3 regions of the Arthrobacter ginkgonis genome follow, and region 1 is predicted to be linked to each of the others. Evidence: riboswitches for the same ligand, from Rfam matches in the RefSeq annotation. Region 1 holds a riboswitch; each other region holds the start of a gene.
The links. A riboswitch is a leader RNA that binds a small molecule or an ion and turns the genes downstream of it on or off. The one in region 1 is predicted to bind thiamine pyrophosphate.
Positions count from the first base shown of each region.

Region 2: another riboswitch for thiamine pyrophosphate. It lies ahead of ABD912_RS06340 (ECF transporter S component); the one in region 1 lies ahead of ABD912_RS01615 (YkoF family thiamine/hydroxymethylpyrimidine-binding protein).
Region 3: another riboswitch for thiamine pyrophosphate. It lies ahead of thiC (phosphomethylpyrimidine synthase ThiC); the one in region 1 lies ahead of ABD912_RS01615 (YkoF family thiamine/hydroxymethylpyrimidine-binding protein).

Region 1 covers NZ_BAABEO010000006.1:19,713-27,001, forward strand. The annotation lists gene ABD912_RS01595 (hypothetical protein) at 1-285, opposite strand, end outside; gene ABD912_RS01600 (DUF2252 domain-containing protein) at 790-2,184, shown strand; gene ABD912_RS01605 (hypothetical protein) at 2,217-2,876, opposite strand; tRNA gene ABD912_RS01610 (tRNA-Lys) at 2,994-3,066, shown strand; TPP riboswitch at 3,269-3,378, shown strand; gene ABD912_RS01615 (YkoF family thiamine/hydroxymethylpyrimidine-binding protein) at 3,411-4,079, shown strand; gene ABD912_RS01620 (ECF transporter S component) at 4,108-4,737, shown strand; gene ABD912_RS01625 (ABC transporter ATP-binding protein) at 4,742-6,544, shown strand; gene ABD912_RS01630 (energy-coupling factor transporter transmembrane component T family protein) at 6,541-7,289, shown strand, end outside.
Region 2 covers NZ_BAABEO010000008.1:811,573-818,861, reverse strand. The annotation lists gene ABD912_RS06370 (Na(+)/H(+) antiporter subunit C) at 1-200, shown strand, start outside; gene ABD912_RS06365 (Na+/H+ antiporter subunit D) at 197-1,834, shown strand; gene ABD912_RS06360 (Na+/H+ antiporter subunit E) at 1,831-2,487, shown strand; gene ABD912_RS06355 (monovalent cation/H+ antiporter complex subunit F) at 2,484-2,750, shown strand; gene mnhG (monovalent cation/H(+) antiporter subunit G) at 2,747-3,229, shown strand; gene ABD912_RS06345 (DUF4235 domain-containing protein) at 3,249-3,518, opposite strand; TPP riboswitch at 3,605-3,735, shown strand; gene ABD912_RS06340 (ECF transporter S component) at 3,791-4,411, shown strand; gene ABD912_RS23535 (ATP-binding cassette domain-containing protein) at 4,415-6,859, shown strand; gene ABD912_RS06325 (aminodeoxychorismate lyase) at 7,022-7,289, opposite strand, start outside.
Region 3 covers NZ_BAABEO010000035.1:15,109-22,397, reverse strand. The annotation lists gene ABD912_RS22385 (hypothetical protein) at 1-353, shown strand, start outside; gene ABD912_RS22380 (PepSY-associated TM helix domain-containing protein) at 539-2,026, shown strand; gene thiC (phosphomethylpyrimidine synthase ThiC) at 2,205-3,833, opposite strand; TPP riboswitch at 3,849-3,957, opposite strand; gene ABD912_RS22370 ((R)-mandelonitrile lyase) at 4,086-4,505, opposite strand; gene ABD912_RS22365 (SDR family oxidoreductase) at 4,549-5,316, opposite strand; gene ABD912_RS22360 (helix-turn-helix transcriptional regulator) at 5,330-6,223, opposite strand; gene ABD912_RS22355 (MFS transporter) at 6,379-7,289, shown strand, end outside.

The sequences.
Region 1 (7,289 bases):
CCCACTGAGCTGCTCCACGGCCTCGTGCAGCAACCGGGAGAAGGTGTAGAGGTCCTCGCGCGGGAGGGGGTTCACGTAGCTGGTGCGCAGATGGGTGAGCACGGCGTAGTGCCGGTCGGTGGCGCGGGCCTCGGTGGAGTTGAGGCCGGCGGCCAGCCCTTCCTGTTCGTTGTCGGCGGCCCCGAGCATCTGGGAGAGGATCTGCACGCCGTCCAGGACCTCGGAGGAGAGGTCGCGAAGCAGTTCCAGGCCGCGGTATTCCGCAGGGAACAGGCTGAATTTCACGTGGTTTACCGCCGCGGATTCAAAGGGGGAAACGGACGTGAACAAGTTTACGCATGCTATCCGCGGCCACAGACCACGGGCCACCTGCCGGGGGCCGGAAGCGATGAACGTCGCACGGGTGCGGGATCCGGGGGCGTCGGCGTCTTTGTTGAAGCCCTCTGCGCTGGGCCCAATTGCTCCGGCCCATCGTTCCGGCCCGTTTCGCCGGTCGGTGGCCTAGGTGTACTGATTGGGGCCGTTTCTCAAGCTTATGGTGCCGAACCGGGAGCGCCTCTCGGCGGCAGGCCGCTCGTAGCGGCTGAAAGATGGAGCCCGGGGCTGCCGCGATCCGGCACCGCCAATAGTTTTCTTCCCACCGGGCCTTTCTGTCAATACGCCCCCACCCGGTCGCGGCCATCCATGGTGCCGGAAAACCCGCAGTGACTACAATCGCCGTAGGCCCGCCGGCAATTTAAGCCGGCACCGCCCACACCGCTGCACATACCGGCAGATCGAGGGGGAGCCATGCCGAACGTTTCCCGCCCGGACAGTCCCGGCCCGGAGGTTTCCCGTCCGGACGAGGAAGACCTGCAGGCCGGCCGGCGCGTCCGCGCGCTGGTTCCACGCAGGAACCACGCGCGCTTCGAGCTGCCGGAGCGGGACCCCGTGGAGATCCTGGCCGGGCAGCACACCACCCGCGAGCCGGACCTGGTCCCGGTCCGGATCGGGCGCATGCTGCAATCGCCCTTCGCCTACTACCGGGGCGCCGCGGCCGTGATGGCACACGACCTGGCCCGCGACACCGCCACCGGCTACCGCGTGATCGCCTGCGGCGACGCGCACCTGGCGAACTTCGGGCTCTATGCCTCGCCGGAACGGCGGCTGGTCTTCGACCTGAACGACTTCGATGAGGCCTACCCCGGCGCCTGGGAGATGGACGTGAAGCGGCTGGCGGCCAGCCTGTGGCTGAATGGCCGCGCCAACGGCCATCCGGAAGCGCGCTGCAGGGACGCTGCCGCTGCCTCCGTGCGTTCCTACCGCACCACGGTGCACCGCCTGTACGACATGTCCGTCCTGGAACGCTACTACTACCAAGTGGAGGCGGAGGCGCTGCCGAAAATGGCCCACCAGGCGGCCCGCAAGGCCCGCCAGAGCACCTCCGAACGCGTGATGGAGAAGCTGACCACCGTGACGGAGAACGGCATCCAGCGCATCGCCGAGCAGCCTCCCTTGGTCCGCCGGCCCGCCAACCCCGACTGGGACCGCCTCTCCGGCCTCTTCGAGGAGTACCGCAGGACCCTGCGCACCGATACTGCCCTCCTGCTCAGCCAATACAGCATGGTGGACTGCGCCTCGCGCGTGGTCGGCGTGGGCAGCGTCGGCACCCGCTGTTTCCTGTTCATGCTCCGCGGCCCCTCCGGGGACCTCCTGTTCATGCAGTCCAAGGAAGCGGGGCGTTCGGTCCTGGAGACCCACGGGAAAGTCACGGACGCGCCGAACGCCGTCACCCAGCAGCTGATCCTCCACGGCCACGGCTTCCGCGTGGTGGCGGCGCAACGGATCCTGCAGGCCCAGTCGGATCCCATGCTCGGCTGGGTCCGCGGCGTGAAGGGGGAGGACGGCATCGTTCGCGACCACTACCTGCGCCAGTACCGCGACCTGAAGGGTTCGCTGGACCTCGCCCAACTGTCCCCGTCCGCGGCGGAGACCTACGGCGAATTGTGCGGGGAACTCCTGGCCCGGGCGCATTGCCAGAGCCCTGGCAGCCGCTTCCTTTCCGGATACCTCGGCAACGGCGACAGCTTCGACGTCGCCGTCACCACCTGGGCGGGCCGGTACGCGGACCAGACGGAAGCCGACCACGCCGCCCTGGAGGAAGCCGTCCGCGTCGGGCGGCTAGAGGCCCTGCGGGACGTGTAACGCGCAGCGAGGGTGGGGAGGAGTCGTGGACGCTAGATCAGCTCGCCGCGACGCCAGGCCCGCGCGGAAGCCTCCAGGTCCTCGGCGGTCTTGACCAGTTGGCGTGCGCTGCGGGTCAGCTTGGTCGCGTGCGGTTCGTTGGCCTGTTCGGCGGCGTCCGCGTGGTGCGTCTGGCCCAGCGCAACGACGCGGCAGTACGCGGCGGAACGTTCCAGCGCGACGTCGAACTCGCCGTCGAACGCGCCGGAGAGGATCGAATCCGCCATCGAACGCAGCTCATCCGCCCCGGGCGGCTCGGCGACGCCGGCGACCACGTGCTGGACCTGCGCGACGTACCGGCCCTCGCGGAAGTAGGCCGCCATGCGTTCGGGGTTCTGCACCGTGGCGGCGCGCAGCGCGTACAGCCGCCACAGGGCACCGGGCAGGGACCGGGGCGGGCTCTCCGCCCACAGTTCGGCGATCGCCTCCAAGCCTTCCTTGTCCGCCAGTTTCACCAGCCGTCGGGTGACCGCCGGATCGGTGCTCGCGCGCCCCTGATGCACCAGGGCCGCGGCGGCCAGGTGGGCGGCCTCGGACACGCGGGCCGGATCGGCCCCGCCCACGAACGGTTCGAAGTCGACCGGCGCGAACGGGACGGGCTTGTGCGGGCGCGGGGCCGAGGCTCCGGACCCGCTGGCTGGGACTGCGCTCATGCGACAAGAGGATACTCCGGTGCCGCGGGCGTGGCGCCGGGAGGGCGTGTCCGCGGCGAGTGCACGAGGCAACGCCGGGAGATCCGCTAGCATTGTTGAAGGCCTTTACGGTCTGGCGGGCCTCTAGCTCAGTTGGTAGAGCATCGGACTTTTAATCCGCGGGTCGCGGGTTCGATCCCCGCGGGGCCCACCGCCGAATCCCCGTCCTCCCCGCGGAGGCGGGGATTCCTTTTTGCCGGCCCCTTTGCCGGGGCCTCTCTGCCCGGGCGCTTCGGCTGCGCGCCGGCCTTCCTTCGTTGCGTCAGATTCCCGGTGCGTCAGAGCCCCGTTGCGTCACAGTCCGCCTTCCGCCCGCTGCGGCAGGCGGCGGCCACGCGGGCCGGTGTAGGGTCGTGGCTGAACACGGGAGTCCGGTGAGCCGGGCTGAGAGGAAACTTCTCAAGTTTCGACCGTTGAACCTGATCTGGATCATGCCAGCGCAGGGAGTCAACATCGAATCCTGTGCCCTGTTTCTCACAACAGAAGGGCGCGAAAATGCATCCGAATTACCCCACTGAAGTCACCGACCCTGCCTTGGCGCCTGCCGCCGCCGGCAGCCCCACCCTGAGTCACGACAACTTCGGCATTGGTGCCAGGGTCACCCTGGCCGTGATGAGTGCCGACTACGCCGAGGTCATCCTCGGGTCGCTGCAGAAGGCCGATGCCACCGGGCTGGAGGTTCAGACGGGCGACGTGAGCACCTTCGTGGCCGGCCGGGAGCCGGACCTGCTGCGGTACCTGAGCCAGCTCATTTCGGCGGCCGGCCGCGGCGGTGCCCACGTTGTTGCCACCGTGCACCTCTCCCGCGGCTGCCCCGGCGAAGTGCAATGCGAACTTCCCGGCGGAGCCGGCCCGCTGCGCAGCGAGATCGTCGAACTGGAGGAGACCGGGGTGCAGGCGGCAGCGGAGTGGGCCCTGTACCCGCTGGAGGACACCGGCCGCGACGGCGTGGACCCGGACCACATGCGGGACATCTACGCCGCCGTCGACTACGCCAAGGCCAAGGGCACGTTCGTGAAGTCGGAACATTTTGTCACCCGCCTGGAGGGCGACATCGCCCGCATCCTCGAGACAGTGGCTGCCGGCTGGGTCCTGGTCGGCCGCACCGTCCAGCACGTGACCACCCACCTCACGCTCTCCATCAACAGCCCCTCGGCCCGCTAAGCCTCCACCTACTTCAAGGGTTACTTCCATGACTTCTCACAGCACGCTGACCCCTGCCCGCAAACGCCCCGCCTTAGCGCTCAAGGACCTGGTCCTCATGGTGGTGCTGGGGGTGGTATTCGGCTTCCTCTACTGGGTCCTGGTCCAGGCCTGGACCGGCCTGTCCATCCTCATGGGCCCGGCCGGAGACCTGGCCCAGCACTTCCTGATCGGCGGCTGGCTCCTGGTGGCGCCGATCGCCGTGGCCATCATCCGCCGGCCCTTCGTCGGGATCATCGCCGAGGTGCTGGCATCGGTCATCGAAGTGGTGTTCCTTGGCTCCGCCGTGGGCCCGATCCTCTTCGTCTCCGCCGCGATCCAGGGCCTGGGCAGCGAGATCCCGTTCGCGCTGCGCGGCTACCGCTCCTTCGGCTGGGGCACCTTCGCCCTCTCGGGCCTGCTCGGGGCAGGACTGGTGTTCCTCTTCTCCGCTTTCCGCTTCGGCTGGTACGGCCAGGAGCTGTTCGTCCTGCGCTTGGTCCTGCAACTGGCCTCCGGGCTCATCCTGGGCGGCCTGCTGGCAAAAACCATCGTCGGGGCCCTGGCGAAGACCGGAGTGGTCGACAACTTCGCGATCGGCCGCGACCGGATCAGCCCCGACCCGATCAGCAAGGTCTAGCCTGATGGCCGCTGCCCACCCCGGGACCGTCGAACCCAAGCCCGGCGCCGCTGCCCGGAGCCGAACGGCTGCCCGGCAGGCCCCGTCCACGGTTCCGGCCGTGGAGCTGAACGATGTCTCGGTGGAATTTCCCCGCCGGACGGGGCCGGTGCTGCGCAAGGTGGACCTTCGGCTGGAACCGGGTGAGCAGCTGATGGTTTTCGGCCCCTCCGGCGCCGGAAAATCCACCCTGCTGCAGTTGGTCAACGGGGTCATCCCGCACGCCGTGGCGGTGCAGCTGTCCGGGTCGGTGCGGGTGCGGGGAACGGACACCCTGGACACCGACGTGGCGGAACTGTCCCGCAGCGTCGGCGTCCTGGCCCAGGACCCTTCCTCCGCCGTCTGCCTGCCGGATGTGGAACAGGAACTGGCACTTCCGCTGGAAAACCGGGCCGTTGATCCTGCTGCCATCTCCGGCCGCATCGATGCGGCGCTGCACGCCGTCCACGCGGGTGGACTGCGGCTGCGCAAAACCTCCCAGCTCTCCGGCGGGGAAGGCCAGCGGGTGGCGTTGGCCGCGAGCCTCATCGCCGAGCCCGCGGTGCTCCTGCTCGACGAGCCGACCTCGATGCTCGACGCCGAGGGCATCGCCTCCGTCCGGGAGGCGATCGAGCGGGCGGTCGACGAATACGGGCCGGCCGTTGTCCTGGTGGAGCACCGCATGGACGAGTACGCCGGACGCCGCGGCCTGGCCGGCCTGCCCGGCCGGGCCGTGGTGCTGAACGGCGACGGCGAAATCCTCCTCGACGGACCCACCACGGAGGTCCTGACCGAAGCGGCTCCCCAGCTGCAGGCCCGAGGCTGCTGGCTGCCGCTGGAAACGGAGCTGCAGGCGGTCTTCGGCTGCCCGGGCGGCCTCGGCGCCGAGACGGTGCGCGCCGGACTGAAGGACCTGGCCGGCGCACACCCCCTTCCCGCACCCGCCGGAGGGCCTCCGTCCCACCGGGAAGCGCCGGCGCTGCGGGCGGTGGGCCTGTCGGTGGATCGGAATGCGGCCGGCCAGCGCCGCCGCAAGCGCCGCTCCTCCACCCCGGCAACGGCGGGCCCCGGCGCACTGCTCACGGACATTGATCTCGCCGTCAACCCCGGCGAGATCGTCGCCCTGCTCGGCGCGAACGGCACCGGGAAAACCTCGCTGCTGCTGACCCTGGCCGGACTGCTGGAGCCCGCCGCGGGACAGGTGACCGGCGCGCGGCCCGGCATGGTGTTCCAAAACCCGGAGCACCAGTTCGTGGCGGGAACGGTCCGCGGCGAACTGGGCTACGGGCTCGCGGCCGGAGCGGAACCGGTGGTGGAGCAGCTGCTGCGGCAACACCGCCTGGAGCACCTCGCCGACCAGAATCCCTTCCGGCTCTCGGGCGGCGAAAAACGCCGGCTCAGCGTGGCCGCCATGCTTGCCCACCCCCGGCCCGCCCTGCTGGCCGACGAACCCTGCTTCGGGCTGGACCGGCGGGCGGCCATCGCGATGATGGAATCCTTCCGGCTGGCTGCGGCGGCAGGCCGCGCCATCCTGTTCTCCACCCACGACCTGCGGACCGCGGCAACGGTGGCGCACCGCGCGGTGGTCATTGCCGAAGGGACCGTCATCGCCGACGGGCCGGTCTTCGAAGTGCTCGCCCAGCGCGAGGTGCTGGCACGGGCCGGCCTTTCCGTGCCGCCGCTCCTTGAGTGGCTGCTGGAGACTTTCGAAACAGCGGGCCAGATGTGCGCCGTGCTCACCGCCCTGGATGCCGCCGTCCCCCGCCACGGAGAGGAGCGCGGGGCGTGAGCGCCGGCATTGAACCTCGACGGTTCACGGACTCGCCGTTGGGGAGGCACAACCCCACAGTCAAGCTCGGACTGCTGTTTGCGGTATCGGTCGCGCTGCTCTTCGTCTTCGACCCCGTCACGCCGGCCGTGCTGTATGTCCTGGCGCTGGCGGCCGTGGCGGCGTCGGCCCGGATTCCGGCGCGGATCCTGCTGCTGTCGCACATCCCGTTAGTGGGGTTCGGCCTCGGCCTGCTGGTGGTCAACGCCCTCAGCCGTCCCGGAACCACGGTCTGGGAAGTGGCCGGACTGGGCGTCACCGCCGAGGGACTGGCCGTCGGCGCTTCCCTGGGCCTGCGCAGCATGGTGATCGGCATGCTCTCCATCGGCTTCGTCGCCTCGACCGACGGGGTCGCCCTGATGACCAGCCTGCACCAGCACGCCAGGCTGGGCGTGCGGATGACCTATGCGGTGCTGGCGGGCTACCGCATGCTGCAGGAAATGCCGGCCGAATGGCAGACCATCCGTTCCGCCCACCAGGTGCGTGCCCCGCTGCGGTCCGACGGGCGCCCGCGCAGCGGGTTGCTCTCCTTTGGCCGCTCCGCCTTTGCCCTGCTGGTGGTCTCGCTGCGCCGTGGGGAACGGATGGCCCAATCCCTTGAGTCGCGGGGCCTTGGCCTCGGACCCCGCACCACGTGGCGCCCGGTGCCCCTCGGGCGGACGGACGGGTGGCTGGCCGTCGCGGTGCTGCTCGCCATCGCACTGGT
Region 2 (7,289 bases), on a different contig from region 1:
GCTCCTGGGTGATCGCGCGCCGTGACGAGGTCGTCGACGACGTCGAGGACCGCCGCGTCGCGGCCCAGCCCAGCTTCGACCCCGAGGAGGACACCGAGATCCCGCTCGAAACCACCGAATTCGACCCCACGGAACTCCCGTCCGCAGCGGACGACGCCGGCACGCTCGCCGGCGAGGCCGGCACCGGAGGGCAGCGATGAGCGCCCCGCTGGCCGCCGTCTCCTTCGCCCCCCTTGCCGTCGCCCTGCCGCTGCTCGGCGCCGCGCTGGCCTTCGTGCTGCGCCGGCACACCGGCGCCCAGCGCGCGGTCACCATCTCCACGCTGGTGCTGACGCTGGCGCTGGAGACGTGGATGCTGGTGGGCGCCTGGCGCCACGGGGCCCAGGCCGTGCTGCTCGGAGGCTGGGCGCCCCCGTGGGGCATCTCCATGGTCGTGGACGAGTTCTCCTCGCTCATGCTGGTGGTCTCCACCTGCGTGAGCCTGGCCGTGCTCCTCTACGCCACCGGCCAGGGCATGGCCGACGGGGACGAGGACGGCCCGATCTCCGTGTTCCACCCGACCTACCTGATCCTGGTCGCCGGCGTCTCCAACGCCTTCCTCGCCGGGGACCTGTTCAACCTCTACGTCGGCTTCGAGATCCTGCTGACCGCCTCCTACGTGCTGCTGACCCTCGGCGGCACCACGGCGCGCATCCGCGCGGCGGTGACGTACGTCGTCGTCTCCGTGGTCTCCTCGGTGCTGTTCCTCCTGGCGATCGCCATGATCTACGCGGCCACCGGAACGGTGAACATGGCGGACCTGGCGATCAAGCTCGGACAGATCGACTACGGAACGCAGGTGGTGCTGCACCTGATGCTGTTCGTGGCCTTCGGCATCAAGGCCGCCGTCTTCCCGCTCTCCTTCTGGCTGCCCGACTCCTACCCGACCGCGCCGGCCCCGGTGACCGCGGTGTTCGCCGGCCTGCTCACCAAGGTGGGCGTCTACGCGATGGTGCGCACCGAGACGCTGCTCTTCCCGGGGGACCGGATCAACACCCTGCTGATGGTGGTGGCGCTGCTGACCATGCTGGTGGGGATCCTCGGCGCGATCGCGCAGGCGGACATCAAGCGTATGCTCTCCTTCACCCTCACCAGCCACATCGGCTTCATGGTCTTCGGGCTCGCGGTCGGGAACGTGGTGGGGCTGGCCGCGGCGGTGTACTACGTGGTGCACCACATCATCGTGCAGACCTCCCTGTTCCTGGTCACGGGCCTGATCGAGCGCCGCGGCGGCACCTCCAACGTGGACCGGCTGGGCTCGCTGGCCCGGCTGTCCCCGGTGCTGGCGGTGCTCTTCTTCCTCCCCGCGATGAACCTGGCCGGCATCCCGCCCTTCTCCGGGTTCCTCGGCAAGCTGGGGCTGATCCAGGGCGGCGTGGAACTGGACACCCCGCTGGGCTGGGTGCTGGTGGGCGGCTCCGTGGCCACCTCGCTGCTCACGCTGCTGGCGGTGGCGCGCGTCTGGAACCGGGCGTTCTGGCGCAAGGCCGAGGACGCGGAGAACCCCGACCCGCTGCTGCTGGTCACGGCCGCCGACGGGTCCCCGATCACCACCTACCGCTCCGTGGCCAACTCCGGTAGCCGCTTCAGCGGCCGCGGGGACACCGCCCTGCTGCCCCGCGGCATGGTCGGGCCCACCGCCGGCCTGGTGGCCCTGGGCGTTGCCCTGACGGTGTTCGCCGGCCCCCTGTTCCAGCTCAGCGAGCAGGCCGCGAGCCAGATGCTCGAGCGCACCCCGTACATCGAGGCCGTCTTCGGCGCCGAGGCGACCTACGAGCCCGGGAGCCTGAAGTGATCCGGCGCGGAGGCCGGCCCGGCGCGGGCGCCGCGCAGCAGGGGCCGCGTCTGACCTTCTGGATCGAACTGCCGCTGCTGGTGTGGATGGCCCTGGTCTGGGGGGCGCTGTGGCAGGACTTCTCCGCCGGCAACCTGGTGTTCGGCTTCCTGATCGCCCTGGTGGTCGTCAACGTGTTCCGGCTGCCGCCGGTGGAACTGAGCGGACGCTTCAACGTCTGGCGGGCCTTCGTGTTCGCGCTGGGGTTCCTCTGGGACGTGGTGCTGGCCAGCTTCCAGGTCTTCGCCCTGGCCGTGTTCCGCGGACCGCGCGTGCGCAGCGCCGTGGTCGGCGTGCGCCTGCGGACCCGTGACGACCTCATGGTCACCGCCGTTGGCCATGCGCTGACCCTGGTGCCGGGCTCGTTCGTGGTGGAGGTGGACCGCGTCAGCTCCACGCTGTACCTGCACGTGCTCAACGTGAACACGCACGCCGAGGTGGAAAAGGTCCACAGCCACATCCTGGACATCGAGGCGCGGCTGATTCGCATCATGGGCACGCGCGAGGAGGTGGCCAGGATCGATGCCGAACGGGCAGGCCAGGCCTCCCCGCCGCCGCAGAACCACGATTTCACCCCGCCCGGCGGGATCACCGCAGGGGAGGAGGCGCCATGATGATCGCCGTCGCTTGGATCTGCGGGGTGCTGCTCTCGGTCGCCGCCGCGCTGGCCATCGTCCGGATCGCGCGCGGACCGTCCATCCTTGAGCGCGTGCTGGCGCTGGACGTGCTGCTGATGATCGTCGCCGCCGCGCTGTGCGTGGACATGGCGGTGAACAAGCACACGAACAACCTGGTGTTCGTGGTGGCCGCCTGCGTGATCGGCTTCATCGGCTCGGTGACGGTTTCCCGCTACGTGACCGACCGGAGGAACTCATGAGCGGCGCCCTGGACACCGTGCTCGAGGCCGTGGCGGGCGTGTTCCTGGTGGTGGGCTGCCTGATGTCGGTGGCCGCCGGCATCGGCATGCTGCGCTTCCCGGACCTGCTCTCCCGCATGCATGCGGCCACGAAGCCGCAGGTGCTGGGCCTGGTCCTGCTGCTGTCCGCGGTGGCGATCGAATTGCGCAGCTGGGCGCTGGTGCCGGTGCTGCTGCTGGCCTGGCTGCTGCAGCTGCTGACCGCACCGGTCAGCGCCCACATGGTGGGCCGGGCCGGCTACCGCACCAAGCACCTGAAGAAGGAGACGCTGCTCGTCGACGAACTGGACCAGGTCGTGGCCCGGGCGGCGCTGCAGGACGGGGCCGGAGCGGAGGGCCACGGACGCGAATCCTCCGGCCGCGAACCCGCCGGGCACGACGCCGGCCTGGACGCCGCGGGCCCTGACGGCGGTGCCGCCGCCGGTCCGGCCGGCACCTAGCCGGCCGGAGGGCGGAGGGCTAGGACTCGTCCGCGTCCTGGCCGAGGCGGGAGATCGCGAACCGGGTGCCGTGGCCGGTGAGGACCTCGATGGCGGCCCCCACGGCCGCGGAAACCATGGCGAAGGCCAGCACCTGGCGCAGCGAGGACTTCACGTTGGCCTCGGTGTCGCCTGGCCGCGGCGGCCTGGCGCCGGTGACCTTGGTCCAGACCAGTTCGACCACCTTGGCGCCGGCAAACCCGGCGGCGAGGGTCACAAAGGGTCCGGCCAGCTTGAGCAGTGTCTTCATCAACGGTTCTCCCAACTAGACGATGCCCAACCAGACAAAGGGCGGTACGGCCACAGCATAGCGTGGCTGTACTATGGCATGACTGAAACAAACGACAGGGGAGCGCCTGCGCCCGGCCCGTACGGCCGTGCAGCCAGGGCGCTGAGAGTGCGGATCGCCGCAGACCCTCGAACCTGCTCCGGCTAGTACCGGCGAAGGGAGTCGAGATCTCAGGGTGCAGCGGCACATGCCGCCGAATCCCTCCCCTCCTTGCCCTCAAGGAGGAATACATCATGGCCCACCCGGTCAACACCGTCCCCGCCGCACGCCGTTCCTGGCGCGTCGTCGACATCGTCGTCGCCGCCGTGATCGCGGTCGCCTCCGGCGTCATCTTCTGGGGCTGGAACCTTGCCTACGCCGGCATCGGCGGACTGTTCCTGTTCTTCCCGCCCGCATCCTCCGTGGTCACCGGCATGTGGCTGTTCCCCGCGGTCCTGGGCGCCCTGATCATCCGCAAGCCGGGAGCCGCCCTGTTCTGCGAACTCGTCGCCGCCGTCGTCTCCGCGTTCCTGGGTTCCCAGTTCGGCCTGACGGTCCTGGCTTCCGGCCTGATCCAGGGCCTGGGAGCGGAACTGGTCTTCGCGCTGTTCCTCTACCGGCGCTGGGACCTGGTTACCGCCCTGCTCGCCGGCGCCGGCGCCGGCCTGTTCGGTGGCATCAACGACGCCTTCATCTTCAACTGGTTCCCCGAATACACCACCGCCATGAAGATCGTGTACGTCGCCGGCACCACCCTCTCCGGCGTCGTCATCGCCGGCCTGCTGTCCTGGCTCGCCACGCGCGCCCTGGCCCGCACCGGCGCGCTGTCCGCGCTCGCCTCGCGCAAGGCCGCGCAGGAACCGGTGTTCGGCTAGGCCATGTCCGCAGACACCGGAACGACGGCGGCCGCCTCCGCGCCCGGCGGGGCCGGCGCCCGGCCGGAAGCCGTGGTGCCGGCCGCGGTGTCCGCGCGCGGGTGGGGCTGGCGCCACGCAGGCCGCTCCGCCCCCGCCATTAGGGGCCTGGACCTGGAGATCGCCCCCGGGGAGCGGGTCCTGCTGGTGGGCCCGTCCGGGGCCGGCAAATCCACCCTGCTGCACGCCCTGGCGGGAGTGCTGCACCACGACGAGGAGGCCGAGGACTTCGGCGACCTGCTCGTCGACGGCCGCCCGGCCGAGGCCTCGCGCGGGCGGGCCGGACTGGTCCAGCAGGACCCGGAAACCCAGGTGGTCCTTGCCCGCGTGGGGGACGACGTGGCGTTCGGGGCGGAGAACCTGGCCGTCCCGCGCGCGGAAATCTGGGACCGCGTGGCCGCGGCCTTGGATGCCGTGGGGCTGGACGTGCCGTTGGACCACCCGACGGCGCACCTGTCCGGAGGGCAGAAGCAGCGCCTGGCGCTGGCGGGGATCCTGGCCATGCGGCCGGGACTGGTGTTGCTGGATGAACCCACCGCCAACCTGGATCCCGCCGGCGTGCTGGAAGTCCGCGACGCCGTGATCGCCGCGGTGGCCGCCACCGGGGCGACCCTGGTGGTCGTCGAGCACCGCCTGGCCGCCTGGGCCGGGCACATGGACCGCGTGGTGGTGCTCGAACCCGGGGGAGGGGTGTCCCACAGCGGGACCCCCGAGGAACTGTTCGCCGAGGGCCCTGTCCGCACCGAACTGATCGAGGCCGGGGTGTGGGTGCCCGGGCACGTGCCGGTCGTCGAACGGGCGGCAGGCCGGCCGGACGCCACGCCGGGACCGGTCCTGCTTGCCGCCGCCGGCCTGGCGGTTTCCCGCGAAGCGTCCCGCCGCCGCCGGTCCCCAAAGGGTCGGCGCGCGGTGCTCTCCGGCGTGGACCTGGACCTGCGCGCCGGCGAGGCGGTCGGCATCACCGGCCCCAACGGGGCCGGCAAATCCACGCTGGCGCTGACGCTGGCCGGGCTGTTGGAACCGGCCGGCGGGCAGGTCCGTGCCGCGCCGGACCTCGCCGGCGGGCTGTCCCCGGACCCCTTCCGCTGGAAGGCCGGCGACCTGGTCAGCCGCATCGGCACCGTGTTCCAGGAACCGGAGCACCAGTTCGTGGCCTCCACCGTGCGTGAAGAGCTGGCCTTCGGACCGCGCCACGCGCGCCACCCGGGCACCGGGCGCCCGCTCTTCACCCCCGAGGAGGTGGAGCGGCGCGTGGACGAGCTGCTGGGCCGGCTCCGGCTGGGGCACCTGGCCGACGCCAACCCCTTCACCCTGTCCGGGGGAGAGAAACGCCGGCTCTCGGTCGCGACGGTGCTGGCCGCCGGCCCCAACGTGCTGGTGCTGGACGAGCCCACCTTCGGCCAGGACGCCAACACCTGGCGCGAACTGGCGCTGCTGCTGCGCGAGGAACTGGCCGCCGGCCGCACGGTCCTGGCCGTGACGCACGACGAGCACTTCACCGCGGCGTTGGGCGCCCGCACCGTCGCGGTCGGCACCGTCCCGGTTGGCATTGTCCCGGGCGGCAGTGGCGTGACCGGTGCCGGGGCGGCCGGTGCCGGTACGCCGGGACGGGATCCCGGGATCGCCGTCGCCGATGCCGCCGCCCGCAGCGTGTTGGGCCGCGCGAACCCGCTGGCCAAAATGGTCGCCGTGCTGCTGGTGACCGCGGGGCTGGTGGCCACGCTGGACTGGGTGAGCGCGTCCGTCGTGGTGGTCGCCTGCCTGGCCCTGCTGCCGCTCTCCGGGGTGGGACCGTTCGCGTTCCTGCGCCGGGCCTGGCCGCTGGCGGTGGCCGGGCTGATGGCGGCCTGGGGCACCGCGCTGGTCGGCAACGACTCCGGTGCGGTGCTGCTGGACCTGGGGATCTTCACGCTCACCGAAGGGTCGGTGGCCGCCGGCGCGGCGACCGGCCTGCGCGGTTTTGCCGTGGCGCTGCCGGCGGTGCTGGTGATGGCCTCCACCGATCCGACGGACCTGGCCGACGCGCTGGCCCAGAAGGCGCGGCTGCCGCACCGCTTCGTGCTGGGCGGACTGGCGGCGCTGCGGCTGCTGGGACTGCTGGCCGAGGAATGGCGGACGCTGGGCATGGCCCGGCGGGCCCGCGGCGTCGGTTCCCACGGCAGCGCCGGAGCTCGCCTGCGCGCGAACCTGGGGCAGGCGTTCGGGCTGCTGGTGCAGGCCATCCGGCGTGCGTCGCGGCTGGCCGTGACCATGGAGGCCAAGGGCTTCGGCGAGGGCCCGCGCACCTGGGCGCGGGCGTCCGTGTTCACCGGCCTGGACGCGTGGGTGCTGCTCGGCGGCGCGGCGGTCGGGGCCGCCGCGATCGGGGCCGCCCTGGCTGCCGGGACCTGGAACCTGGTCTGGAGCTAACCGGCCCGCGATTGGTCCGGAGCCGGAACCTGATTTGGGCGAAGGCAGCCGTCCGAGGCCTGCGTTTCGACGAACGTTGTTGCGGGTTGGAGGGCCTCAAACCCACAACAACCTTTGGCGAAACGCGGGGGGTCGGCGGAAACCTTCGGCGAAACGCGGGGTTCAGCGGATGTCGTCGACCATCCGGGCGAGTTCGGCGTGCAGTTCGCGGTCGCGGGGGATCTCCACCCCGTCGATCGAGTTGATCGGCGCCAGCAGCCGGACGCTGGAAACCAGCCAGACGGCGTCGGCGTCGAACAGGTCCCGCGTCTCCAGCGGGCCGTAACCGAGCTCCCACCCGGCGGCCTGCGCGGCGGCGAAGATCGCGCCCTGCGTCGTGCCGGGCAGAATGCCCGTCTGCAGGGTGGGGGTGACCAGGCGCTTGAGCGGC
Region 3 (7,289 bases), on a different contig from region 1:
ACGGCCAGCCGGCCTTGCAGGTTGCCCTCGACGCGACATTCGACGCCGGGGCGGCCGGCGGCGCGGCGATGTGGTTGGCCCACCTCGCGGCCGCTGCCCTAACGGTCCTCGCGGTGAGCCGTGCCGAACGGTTCGTGTGGATGCTCGCCGGCCTCCTTGGAGCGCGGCTGGTCCGCCTGTTCCGTCTCCTGCTCCCGGTTGCGGCGCCGCCGCGGCCACGGCCCGACTCCCGGCGGGAGCCGGCAACCCTGCCCGGCCGCCCCGCAGCCCGTCCCATCGCCAGGCGGGGACCGCCGTCGTGCGCCGCGCCCCCGCGTCCCCGCGCATCGGCACCGGTACTGGCACCCGCCTAGCTTTTTGGCGTTTGGCGCCTGGTTTTTGGCGTCCGGCCTTGGCGTTCCGTCCCCCGCGTCCATCATGAGCCGCGGGACGGTCCTGCCCTGCTTCGACCGGCCTGTCTCCACCGGCCTGCCTCCACCTGCTTGGGGATCCGTGCGGCGCTTTCGTTTCCACTTCCCCCGATGGACGAAAGACCACCATGACCTCCAGTACTTCAGCGCGCCCCGAAACCGGGCGCGAGGCAACGCTGCCTCCCACCACGCCCACTACTGCCCCCGCGCCCGCCAGCCCAGCCTCCGCAACCGCCCCGTGGCTTGTGGCCCTCCTGCGCCGGCTGCACTTTTATGCGGGCATCCTCGTCGGCCCGTTCCTGCTGGTCGCCGCGGTCACCGGCGGCCTCTACGCCGCGGCACCACAAATCGAGGACCTGGTCTACGCCACCGAGCTGACCGGTTCGCCCGGGACGCCGCTGCCCCTGGAGCGGCAGATCCAGGCGGCACAGGAGTTCCGCGGCTCCGCCACGGCACCTGCCGCCGTCCGGCCCGGCACCGAGGGCGGAACCACCCGCGTTATGTTCGCCGACGAATCCCTCGGCGAATCGGAATCGCTGGCCGTCTTCGTCGACCCGGCGACCGCGAAGGTCAAGGGTGAACTGGTCGCCTACGGCACCAGCGGCTCCCTGCCGCTGCGCACCTGGGTCGACCAGATGCACCGCAGCCTGAACCTGGGCGACGCCGGCCGGCTCTACAGCGAACTCGCGGCCTCCTGGCTGTGGGTCGTCGCGCTCGGCGGCGTGGCCCTGTGGGTGGCGCAGCGCCCGTCCCGCGCCGCGAAGGCGGGCACCCCAACCCAGCGCGGGAACGCACCACGGAAGGGCAGCCGGGCCCGCCTGCTCGGCTGGCACAAGGTCTTGGGCCTGACGCTGGTTGTCGGGTTCCTGGGGCTCTCCGCCACCGGCCTGACCTGGTCGAAGTACGCCGGGGAGAACGTGTCCCAGCTGCGCGCCACGCTGGGCTGGGAAACGCCCTCGCTCTCCCGCGAGCTCGCAGCGGACCCATCCCACGCGCACATGGGCCATGAGGGCCACAGCGGGCACGTGATGGCGGAGCCGGCCGCCACCGTCCCGAACGGCGGGTTCGACGCCGCGCTGGCCGCGGCCCGCGGGGCCGGCATCGACGCCGCCAAGGTGGAGATCAGGCCCGGCGCGGCCGGCGGACAGGCCTGGTCCGTGGCCGAGATCGACCGGTCCTGGCCCACCCAGGTCGATGCCGTATCCCTGGATCCGCGGGACATGGCCGTGGTGGACAGCATCGACTTCAAGGACTTCTCCGTGCCCGCGAAGCTGTCCCGCTGGGGCATCGACGCGCACATGGGGACGCTCTTCGGCGTGGCGAACCAGGTGGTCCTCCTGGCGCTCGCCGCCGGGCTGGCCTGCATGGTGGTGTGGGGCTACATGATGTGGTGGAAGCGGCGCCCCAAGGCGGCCACGGGGCTGCGCTTCGGACCGCTGCCGCGACGCGGAGCCCTGCGCCAAAGTCCGTGGTGGGCCGTGCTGGCGGTTGCCGCCGTGGCGGTGCTCGTGGGGTTCTTTGTCCCGCTGCTGGGGATTTCGCTGGCGGGCTTCCTGCTGGTGGACCTCTTCCGGGCGGCCGCCGCCCGGCGCCGGGATACGGCTCCGGCCGGGTAGCTGGCCGGGTAGGGCGGTAGCGGACCGTCCGGAACCATAGTGCAAGAGCTGCTGGAATGGCTGATCCATTCCAGCAGCTCTTGCACTACCGTCGGCCCGACTCCGAACCTAGCTGTCCATGGCCCCGAAGCCGCCGACCGCCGTCGCGCCCTTGCCGCGTTCGGCGAGCGCCACGGGGTCAGACGGCGCGGATCGGCAAGTAGACGGAGCTGCCCATGCGGGCGAACTCCGCGGACTTGTCCGCCATCCCGGCCTCGATGGCCTCCAGGCTGTCCAGCCCGTTCTCCTGCGCGTAGGTCCGAACGTCGGCGGAGATCCGCATCGAGCAGAACTTCGGCCCGCACATCGAGCAGAAGTGCGCGGTCTTGGCCGGCTCCGCAGGCAGGGTCTCGTCGTGGTACTCGCGGGCGGTGTCCGGATCCAGCGACAATGCGAACTGGTCCCGCCAGCGGAACTCGAAGCGGGCTCGGCTGAGCGCGTCGTCGCGTTCCTGGGCCCTGGGGTGCTGCTTGGCCAGGTCCGCGGCGTGGGCGGCGATCTTGTAGGTGATCACCCCGACCTTCACGTCGTCGCGGTTGGGCAGGCCCAGGTGCTCCTTCGGGGTGACGTAGCAGAGCATGGCGGTGCCCGCCTGGGCGATCATCGCCGCGCCGATGGCGGAGGTGATGTGGTCGTAGGCCGGGGCGATGTCCGTGGCGAGCGGGCCAAGCGTGTAGAACGGGGCCTCCTCGCACAGTTCCTCCTCAAGCCGCACGTTCTCCACGATCTTGTGCATCGGCACGTGGCCGGGGCCCTCGATCATGACCTGCACGCCATGGGACTTGGCGATCTTCGTGAGCTCGCCAAGGGTGCGCAGCTCGGCGAACTGGGCCTCGTCGTTGGCGTCGGCGATCGACCCCGGACGCAGCCCGTCGCCGAGCGAGAAGGTGATGTCGTACTTCCGGAAGATCTGGCACAGCTCCACGAAGTGGGTGTAGAGGAAGCTCTCCTGGTGGTGGGCCAGGCACCAGGCCGCCATGATCGACCCGCCGCGCGAGACGATGCCCGTGACGCGCTTGGCCGTCAGCGGCACGTAGCGCAGCAGCACCCCGGCGTGCACGGTCATGTAGTCCACGCCCTGCTCCGCCTGCTCGATCACCGTGTCCCGGAAGATTTCCCAGGTGAGGCTGGCCGGATCGCCCTTGACCTTTTCGAGGGCCTGGTAGATGGGCACGGTGCCGACGGGGATCGGCGAGTTGCGCAGGATCCATTCGCGGGTCTCGTGGATGTTCCGGCCGGTGGAGAGATCCATCAGGGTGTCGGCGCCCCAGCGGGCGGCCCACACCATCTTCTCCACCTCCTCCTCGATCGAGGACGTGACGGCCGAGTTGCCGATGTTCGCGTTGATCTTCACCGCGAAGGCCTTGCCGATGACCATCGGCTCGGACTCGGGGTGCCGGTGGTTGGCCGGGATCACGGCCCGGCCGCGGGCGACCTCATCGCGGACCAGCTCCGGCGAGACGCCTTCGCGGGCGGCGACGTACGCCATTTCTGGGGTGATGATTCCGGCGCGCGCCCAGACCAGCTGGGTCGCGGCGCCGTCGATCGGTTCCGGGTGTTCCCACCCGTCACGCGTTTTCGCCAATCCCACCTCGACGTCGATGCGTGCCTGCGGATCCGTGTACGGGCCCGAGGTGTCGTAGAGGTCGAAGTGCTCTCCATTGCTGAGATTAACGCGCCGCACGGGGTAGCTCATGCCCGGGAAGCCGGGCACGTCCTCGTAGCGTTTGGTGCTGTCCTGGATGGGGCCAGTGGTGACAGCGGACATGGTTGTAGCGTCGCTTGTGCGCATTTTGATCTCTTCCTACGCCGGCATTATCCGGTCAGGTTCAACGGTCGACGGCCCTAGCCGTCCTCTCAGCTCGCTGGTGCGAGCTCCCGTGGAGGGTGTTTACAGCGCTGGAGCGTAGCACGCATCGCCCGCCGCTTTCGAACCGTGTCCACGGTCCGACAGCGGCGGGCGCGTCCGGGCGCGTGCTTTTCGGCGTTCGTGGCGGAGCGCTTTTCGGAGACCGGAGCGCTAGGTGCGCGCCACGGCCTGGCCGCGGTACTCCTCCTCGGTGACGTGCTCGCCCCATTCGGTCTCCGGCACCTCCGCGTCGCCGGTCCCCTCCCACATGGCCAGATGGCTCATGAAGTGGTCGGTGGCCGCGCCGTGCCAGTGCCACTCGCCCGGCGGGGTGTAGACGGTGTCCCCGGGCCTCATCACGACGACGTCGCCGCCGCGGGCCTGGACGAGTCCGGTCCCCTCGAGCACGTGCAGAGTCTGGCCCACGGCGTGGGTGTGCCAGGCGGTCCTGGCGCAGGGGGCGAAGCGGACCATGTTGACGCGCATACGCGAGGGCTCCGGCCGCGGAGCGGCGATGACGTCGAACCAGACGTCTCCGGTGAACAGTTCCGCCGGGCCCTTGGTGCTCGGCATCGTGGGTTGGATCTCCATGGGGTCTCCTGTCGGTCGGGAAAAGGGGCTGGGCCGGAAATGGCTAGCTGGCGCGCAGCCGGTCGAGGTCGGCGCGCAGGCTCTCCGGCTCGCGCGCCAGGGGCAGCGTGCCGGAGTCCTGGGCCGCGTCGACGGCGCCGGACACATCGGCCAGCACGTCGGCGAAGAGTCCGGCCCAGTCCCGCGGGGCGGGACCGGCCTCGGCGAACAGCTCGAACGTCTTGCCCGCGGCCGTTGCGGTGAGCAGGCTGCGGACCAGGACCTCGGCAACCTGGGCGCGGTCGACGGCGCCGGAGCGGCGGTCGCCCTGTGCGAGGACCAGGCGCCGGTCGCCGGGCCCTGCCGCGTCGAACCATCCCGGGCGGACGATCGTGTAGGGGTGGCCGCTGGCGCGCACGAGGCGCTCCGAGCGGCGCTTCCAGTCCAGCAGGTCCTGATAGGCGCCGTTGTCGTCGCGGGTCACGTTGATCGATGTCATGAGCGCGATGCGCAGCGCGCGCCCGTCCAGCGCACGCAGGACGTTGGCCACTCCCCCGTAGTCGACGCGTTCGTAGGCGCCGGCGTTGTGCGCGCCGTGGGTGAAGACGACGGCGCCGACGCCGTGCACCGCGCGGGCGAGCGTCTCCGGGTCCTCAAGGTCGCCGTGGACGATCTCGGTGCCCGGCAGGAGGCGTCCGGCCCGGCCGACGTCGCGGGCCAGGGCCCGAACGGCCAGGCCGTGGCGGGCCGCCGCAGCGACGACAAGCCGGCCGACGCTCCCGGTGGCGCCGATGACGAGGACGCCGCCGGGAACGGTGTCAGGGTGGTTCATGTGTGCTGCTCCATCAGAGGTGTCGGTCGTGCTCGGAGGTTCGGTCCGCGGTCCGGTCCGCCGGTTCGGTGCCGGCCGTCCAGCTGGCCAGGAGATTCAGCGCGTCCTGGGACGGGGACCCGGGTTCGGCGGTGTAGGTGATGACCACAAGGCCCGGATCCGCGGGCAGTTCCATGGCCTCGTAGTCCAGGTCGAGGTCGCCGACCAGCGGATGGTTCAGGCGCTTGCCTCCGGTCCGGTGGAAGCGCACGTTGTGCGCGGCCCACCGGGTGCGGAACAACTCGCTGCGGGTCGACAGCTCCCCGATCAGGTTGGACAGGCCCCGGTCGTAGGGCCGGCGGCCGGCCTCCGCCCGCAGGATCGCCACCGAATCCTCGATGACCCGGTCCCAGTCGCGGAAGAAGCGCTCGGCGCGGGGGTCGAGGAACGCGAACCGGGCGGAGTTCGGTGGCTGGACGGGGCTGTCGAAGATCTCGCCGTAGAGCGCCCGACCGAGCCGGTTCGCCGCCAGGATGTCCATGTTGCCGTTGCGCACGAAGGCCGGCGTGCCCATGGCGTCCAGCACGCGCTGGAGGGTGGGCCGCACCTTCTGCGGGGCCTGCCGGCGGCCTGCCGGGGTGGACGGAGCCGCCGCCCGGGCCAGGTCGAAGAGGTGGGCCCTTTCGGCCTCGTCCAGCTGCAACGCGCGCGCCAGCGCATCCAGAACGCTGTCCGAGACGCCCCTGAGGTTTCCGCGCTCAAGCCGGATGTAGTAGTCGATGCTCACCCCGGCGAGCATCGCGACCTCCTCCCGGCGCAGCCCGGGAACTCGCCGGTTTCCCCCGTAGGCGGGCAGCCCCGCCTGCTGCGGGGTGATCTTGGCCCGCCGGGTGGCCAGGAATTCGCGGATGTCGTTCCGATTGTCCATGCCTTCCACGCTAGAAGCCCGGGACGCGTTCCGGGAGGCCCTGCCAGTACCTGTAACGGCAGGACCTCCCGCCCGCGCCGGGACGCTGTTTCTCTGGAAAGGCAACCCGACCGGAGCCGCCCCGGGCCGGTACCGACGCACCCGAAGGACTACGAGTGAACAAGAGATCCACCCGCCGCAGCAATCCCACGGCGGTCCTGGCGATCATCCTGGTGAGCTATTTCATGATCGTGCTGGACACCTCGATCGTGATCACCGGCCTGCCCAAGATCCGCGACGAGCTGGGATTCACCGCAGCGGACCTGTCCTGGGTCCAGAACGCCTACGTGTTGGTGTTCGGCGGCCTGCTGCTGCTCGGAGCGCGCGCCGGGGACATCCTCGGGCGGCGGCGCGTGTTCGTCGCGGGCCTGGTGGTCTTCGGCCTCGCCTCGCTCGCGATCGGGGCCGCGCCCTCCGCGGCGTGGCTGCTGGCCGCCCGCGCGGTGCAGGGCGTGGGCGCCGCGGTGCTCGCACCCTCGAGCCTGGCGCTGCTGACCGCCGGCTTCCCCGAGGGGCGCGAGCGAACCCGGGCCCTGGCCGCGTACGGTGCGACCGCTGGCATCGGGGCCAGCGTCGGGCTGGTGCTGGGAGGCCTGCTGGCGGACTGGCTCTCCTGGCGGGTGGGGTTCCTGATCAACGCACCCATCGCCGTCGTGATGGTCTTTGCCGCCCTGCGGCAACTGCCCGAGACCGAACGCCGCGCCGGGCGCTTCGACCTCGCCGGGGCGGCCTGTTCGACGCTGGGCATGGGTTCCCTGGTCTACGGCATCGTCCATGTGGCCGACGCCGGGTGGGGCGACCCCGCCACCCTCGGCGCGCTTGCCGCCGGGGTGGTGCTGATGGGCGGCCTGGTGCTCAACGAGGCCCGGGCCCGGCAGCCGATCATGCCGCTGGGCCTGTTTGCCAGCCGGGAACGCTCGGGCGCCTACCTAGCCCGGCTGCTCTTCGTCGGCGCGATGATGGGCTACTTCTTCTTCACCACGCAGTTCCTCCAGGGCGTCTACGGGTTCGGCCCGCTGCAGGCCGG